2 linked regions of the Cellulophaga algicola DSM 14237 genome follow. Each later gene encodes a partner of the first gene's protein in a complex. Links are inferred from orthologs where the notes say so. Each region holds a gene or a part of one and is shown in the gene's direction. Other genes may lie near its edges. The genes, in order: pfkA and rny.

Region 1 (3,282 bases):
AAAATAGAAGAAAAGGAAATGGGAGGTAATGAAAAAAAATACGAAGGTTTAGAATTAACCTTTGATTTAGATATTACACCAGATGCCGAAGTAGAAATTATTGTAGATCAAAATACAGGAAGTAGCTTAAAGGGTACCGGGGCAGGCTTAGTGCAAATAGAGCTTAATACCAATGATAAATTTATCATGAACGGAGATTTTGTTGTGGTAACTGGGGAATATAGATTTAAATTAGGTGGAGTTATAGATAAAACATTTAAAGTAGTACCTGGAGGTACTATAAATTGGGAGGGCGATCCTTTAGATGCGCAATTAAAAATGCAAGCAGTTTATTCTTTAAATGCAAATCCAGCACCCTTATTAGATAATTCAGATTATACCAAGAGAATAGCCACTAATGTCATCATTAGCTTGTCAGAGTCTCTTGAGCACCCTACGATAGAGTATGAAATAGATTTTCCATCGGCCAGTTCCGTTATTAAGTCGGAGTTAGCTTATAAACTTCAAGATCCAACAGTAACAGCAAACAATGCTTTTTTCTTATTAGCGCAAGGTACTTTTGTAAATGAAGCAAATGGTAGCTTTAATCAACAAGCATTAACAGGGAACTTATTGCAGTCTGCTTCAGGGATTTTAAATTCAGTGATAGATAACAATGATGATAATCTAGATATTGGCTTCTCTTATGAGCAAGGGACTAGTGCAAGTTCTAGTTATCAGACGGAGAATAAGGCGATATTTAATTTTGCAACCAATATAAGTGAAAAATGGTTATTGAGTGGTAGTGTTGGTATTCCAGTAGGAGGAGGAGACGGACTTACAAATTCAAATGTTGGGGGAGATTTTGAATTGCAATACTTGTTTAATGAAGATGGTTCCTTAAAAGGAAAAGTATTTAATCGTGAGACTGCAGATGAACAGCTTATAGGAGATACGCAAGGCTATACCCAAGGCGTTGGTTTATCTTATCAGGTAGATTTTAATTCTTTTGGAGAGCTAAAAAGTAAATTATTTGCTCCAAAACCAAAAAAACAAAAAACAATAGCGTCCGATTCTATTCGGACGGAAATGGCAAAAGATAGCCTTATGCGCTTTAAGCCTAAGGCAAAATCGTAAGAAAATGCATCTGAGTTATTTGAAAGATGTGTTCAATTTCCTTTTTTTCTGTAACTCTTTGTTACGAAAACGTTATAGCTTGTAACTATTATAAATAAAGGGTTTCATAGCTTATTTAAATCCAAAAAGTTTGCTAAATTTGTTTCTTATAGAAGTAAATGACTGTGGAGATAAAAAAAATAGGTGTATTTACATCTGGGGGAGATTCTCCTGGAATGAACGCAGCAATAAGGTCTGTAGTGCGTACTTGTGCATATATGAAAATAGATTGCATGGGGATTTATCGTGGCTACCAAGGGATGATTGAAGGAGACTTCAAACCAATGGATGCTAGAAGCGTAAATAATATTATAAATAAAGGAGGTACCATTTTAAAGTCTGCTCGTTCTTTGGAGTTTCAGACTAAAGAAGGTAGAAAAAAAGCCTACGACCAACTTCAATCAGCAGGCATCGATGGTTTAGTGGTAATAGGTGGAGATGGAAGTTTTACAGGAGCTTTAATTTTTCATAAAGAATATAATGTGCCTATTATAGGAATTCCAGGAACTATTGATAATGATATTTTTGGTACAACTTATACCTTAGGTTTTGATACTGCATTAAATACTGTAGTAGAAGTTATCGATAAAATTAGAGATACTGCTAGTTCTCACAACCGTTTGTTTTTCGTTGAGGTAATGGGCCGCGATGTTGGTCATATTGCATTAAACGCAGGAGTAGGTGCAGGTGCAGAAGAAATTCTAATTCCTGAAGAGAATTTAGGATTAGAGCGTTTATTAGAATCTTTAAAACGTAGTAAAGCATCAGGTAAATCTTCTAGTATCGTTGTGGTTGCAGAAGGAGATAAGACCGGTAAGAATGTTTTTGAGCTTAAAGAATATGTAGAGGAACACTTGCCAATATATGACTGTAGGGTTTCTGTTCTAGGGCATATGCAAAGAGGAGGGTCCCCTTCTTGTTTTGATAGAGTTCTGGCAAGTAGAATGGGTGTAAAGGCTGTTGAAGCACTTTTAGAAGGCAAATCCAGTTTAATGGTAGGTATTCAAGACAATAAGATTACGCTTACGCCAATTAGTAAAGCCATAAAAGGTCATACGAAGATAGATAAGGAGCTTATGCGAGTTTCAGATATTATGACTGTATAATAATAAAACAAATAATAATAACAAATAATTAGAAAATGTCAAATTTGAAAATAGGAATTAACGGATTCGGTAGAATAGGTAGATTAGTATTTAGAACTAGTGTTGCCAGAGAGGGTGTAGATGTTGTTGCAATTAATGATTTATTAGATGTAGAGCACTTAGCATACTTATTAAAATACGATTCTGTTCATGGTAAGTTTGATGGTACTGTTGAAACAAAAGATGGTCATTTAGTAGTGAATGGTAAAACAGTTCGTATTACTGCAGAAAGAGATCCTAAAGAATGTAAGTGGGATGCTGTAGGTGCAGAAATTGTTGCAGAATGTACAGGTATTTTCACAACCTTAGAAACAGCTCAATACCATATTGATGGTGGTGCTAAGAAAGTAGTTATATCTGCTCCTTCTAAAGATGCTCCTATGTTTGTAATGGGTGTAAACCATAAAGATGCTAAAGCATCTGATACTATCGTATCTAATGCATCTTGTACTACAAACTGTTTAGCGCCTTTAGCAAAAGTTTTAAATGATAACTTTGGTATCGATGAAGCTTTAATGACTACAGTACACGCAACAACTGCAACACAAATGACAGTTGATGGTCCTTCTAGAAAAGACTGGAGAGGTGGTCGTAGTGCAATGTTAAACATTATACCTGCTTCTACTGGTGCAGCTGTAGCTGTAACAAAAGTAATTCCTGCTTTAAAAGGAAAACTTACAGGAATGGCTTTTAGAGTACCAACTGCCGATGTTTCTGTTGTTGATTTAACGGTTCGTTTACAAAAAGAAACTTCTTACGAAGAAATTAAGAAAGTTTTTAAAGCTGCTTCTGAAGGAGAGTTAAAAGGGATTTTAGGATATACTGAAGAAGCTGTAGTTTCTCAAGATTTCATTGGAGATGCTAGAACAAGTATTTTTGATGCAGGTGCAGGAATTGAGTTAAACTCTAAATTCTTCAAATTAATATCTTGGTATGATAACGAGGCTGGTTTCTCTAACAAAATGTTAGATTTAGTTCAGCA
Region 2 (3,159 bases), 540 kb from region 1 along the record:
ATTCGATGCTGGGTAGTAATACGAATAAAACGGAAGCTAAGCTTAAAATAAATACATTAATCAGAGAGTTGGATCATTGTATCGCACAATTATCTGAATAATACGAAACAATACCATGGCGGAAAAGCTCAAAATAAAACTTTCTATTGCCGATAGAGTCTATCCATTAACGATAGATCCTAGTCAAGAAGAAGGTTTGCGTAAAGCAGCTAAAAATATAGAGCAGCTTGCTAAAAATTTTGAGAGTAATTATGCAGTAAGAGATAAGCAAGATGTATTGGCAATGTGTGCCTTGCAGTTTGCTTCGAAGATAGAACAACGCAGTATTGAACAAATGGAAGATACCACAGAAGTCACGGCAAAATTAAAAGCCTTGGATGATTTGGTCTCTGAAAAGCTAGGTGTAAAATAGATTAAAATACGTTCTTTAAAATAAATTAAAGTTACTACCCACATTGGTGATTATTTTTGACAAACTCAACGTTAAATTGTTTAAAAAGGGTGAGTTTAAGTTGTAAAAGCATGCCTGCTAGTTCAGGATCCTTGAGCAATTTGTTAGCCCTAAACTTGTTTTTTTGGAGTTTGTACAAAACTTCGACCCAATGTGGGTTTTTTTATATAAATAGTTAAAAATTATGGATAGTATAACAATAGGGATAATAGCAGTGTTAATTGGTGTAGCAATTGGCTTTGCTGTTGCAAAATTTATGGAAAAAGGGAAAGCCTCTAAAACCATACAAAATGCAAAGAAAGAGGCAAATCGCTTTTTAAAAGATGCCAATGTAGAAGGGGAGAATATTAAAAAAGAAAAGATTTTTCAGGCTAAAGAAAAGTTTTTAGAACTTAAAGCAGAGCATGAAAAAGTAATCAATAGCAAGGATAAAAAAATTGGTGAAGCTGAAAAAAGAACTAGAGATAAAGAGTCTCAAATAAGCAGTGAGCTTGCAAAGAATAAAAAACTTAGTGATCAATTAGAGAGTCAAATTAAAGATGTTGAATACAAACATGAGTTTTTTGATAAAAAACAATCGGAATTAGATAAACTCCACAAAAATCAAGTACAACAATTAGAAGTAATTTCTGGTTTATCTGCAGAAGAAGCAAAAGGACAGCTTTTAGAATCACTTCGTGAAACTGCTAAATCTGATGCTATGTCGTATATGCAAGCGACAATGGAAGAAGCGAAGTTAACCGCCCAACAAGAAGCTAAGAAAATTATAATAAATACCATTCAACGTATCGGTACTGAAGAAGCTGTTGAAAACTGTGTTTCTGTTTTTAACCTTGAATCAGATGACGTTAAAGGTAGAATTATTGGTCGTGAAGGGCGTAACATTAGAGCCTTAGAAGCTGCTACCGGAGTAGAAATAGTTGTTGATGATACTCCAGAAGCAATTATCCTTTCTTGTTTTGATTCTGTTCGAAGAGAAGTTGCTAGATTGTCGTTACATAAATTAGTTACAGATGGTCGTATTCACCCAGCACGTATTGAGGAGATCGTTAAAAAGACAGAAAAACAGATTGAACAAGAAATTGTAGAAATAGGGAAACGTACGGTAATTGATTTAGGTATTCATGGTTTACATCCTGAATTAATAAAAGCTGTTGGTAGAATGAAATACCGTTCTTCTTACGGACAAAATTTACTACAACACTCTAGAGAAGTTGCAAAACTTTGTGGTGTAATGGCTGCAGAGCTTGGTTTAAATACCAAAATGGCTAAAAGAGCAGGTTTATTACATGATATAGGTAAAGTGCCTAATACAGAAGCAGAGATGGAGACTCCTCATGCTATTTTAGGGATGCAGTGGGCAGAGAAGTTTGGGGAAAAACCAGATGTGTGTAACGCAATTGGTGCTCACCATGATGAAATAGAAATGAAAACCTTAATCGCTCCTATCGTTCAAGTTTGTGATGCGATTAGTGGTGCAAGACCAGGAGCAAGAAGACAAGTTTTAGATTCATACATACAACGTCTTAAAGATTTAGAAGAAATAGCCTTTGGTTTTGGCGGTGTGCAAAAAGCATACGCAATACAAGCGGGTAGAGAATTACGTGTTATTGTAGAGTCTGAAAAAGTAACCGATGATAAAGCAGCTGAGTTGTCTTTTGAGATTTCTCAAAAAATACAAACAGATATGACCTACCCAGGTCAAGTTAAAGTAACTGTTATCCGCGAAACTAGAGCCGTGAATGTAGCGAAATAGAATTTAATATACAGTGTAGTATTAAAGCGAACCTCTAAAGGGTTCGCTTTTTTTTGGTCATAACTAGCGTGTTGTCAAATACTTCTTGCTTTTTTTAACACAAAAATTAGAGTTTAACTACCTTGTGATTGTATCTTTAGAGAGACTAAAAACTACAATGATGACAACGAAAAAACGCTTTAATCAATCCATGCTCGCAGTATTTACTGTGGCATTAACATTTACATCGTGTAAAGAAAAACAGGTAGTTGTAGAAGATACAGCTGCTTTATCTGTAGAATTTGAAAAGTATGAATTAGAAAACGGACTAGATGTAATCTTACATCAGGATAAGAGTGATCCTATAGTATCCGTAGCTATACAATATAATGTAGGTTCTAATCGTGAAAAAACAGGTAGAACAGGTTTTGCACATTTATTTGAGCATATGCTTTTTCAAGAATCAGAAAATGTACCTCAAGATCAATTTTTTAAAAAGATTCAAGACGCTGGTGGAACATTAAATGGGGGAACCTGGAAAGATGGTACCGTGTATTATGAAGTTGTGCCTAAGAATGCTATGGAAACAGTTCTTTGGTTAGAAAGTGACCGTATGGGGTATTTAATAAATACCATTACTGAGGCTGCTTTTAATAACCAACAAGAAGTGGTGCAGAATGAAAAAAGACAACGTGTAGATAACAATCCTTACGGACATGAAGGTTGGGTTCTAGATAAAAATATTTACCCTGAAGGGCATCCTTATAACTGGCAAGTAATTGGCGAATTAGAAGATTTACAAAATGCGACTGTTGTAGATGTAAAAGAATTTTATGATAAATTTTATGGTCCTAATAACGCTACGTTAGTTTTAGCAGGAGATTTTGAAAAAGAAGATGCAAAAGCATTAATAGAGAAGTATTTTGGAGAAATTAAAAGAAGACAGGATGTTGAACCTTTAAAGCCACAGCCA

Evidence for each region.
Region 2: pfkA (region 1) and rny share a complex: the UniProt entries of both Bacillus subtilis proteins name them as parts of the possible RNA degradosome complex. The link is inferred for Cellulophaga algicola DSM 14237 from one-to-one orthologs.

What each region holds. Positions count from the first base shown.
Region 1 is NC_014934.1:3,558,999-3,562,280, forward strand. The notes cover bases 318-3,267. They hold pfkA (6-phosphofructokinase), read left to right. Parts: upstream 318-1,274; coding sequence 1,275-2,261; downstream 2,262-3,267. Other genes in these bases: CELAL_RS15525 (translocation/assembly module TamB domain-containing protein), read left to right, coding at 318-1,116; gap (type I glyceraldehyde-3-phosphate dehydrogenase), read left to right, coding at 2,297-3,267. In the rest of the region: more of CELAL_RS15525, read left to right, coding at 1-317; more of gap, read left to right, coding at 3,268-3,282. UniProt on the Bacillus subtilis protein: Catalyzes the phosphorylation of D-fructose 6-phosphate to fructose 1,6-bisphosphate by ATP, the first committing step of glycolysis.
Region 2 is NC_014934.1:3,023,455-3,026,613, forward strand. The notes cover bases 95-2,921. They hold rny (ribonuclease Y), read left to right. Parts: upstream 95-635; coding sequence 636-2,207; downstream 2,208-2,921. Other genes in these bases: CELAL_RS13075 (hypothetical protein), read left to right, coding at 95-101; CELAL_RS13080 (cell division protein ZapA), read left to right, coding at 116-412; CELAL_RS13090 (M16 family metallopeptidase), read left to right, coding at 2,365-2,921. Also shown: more of CELAL_RS13075, read left to right, coding at 1-94; more of CELAL_RS13090, read left to right, coding at 2,922-3,159. UniProt on the Bacillus subtilis protein: Endoribonuclease that initiates mRNA decay. Initiates the decay of all SAM-dependent riboswitches, such as yitJ riboswitch. Involved in processing of the gapA operon mRNA, it cleaves between cggR and gapA.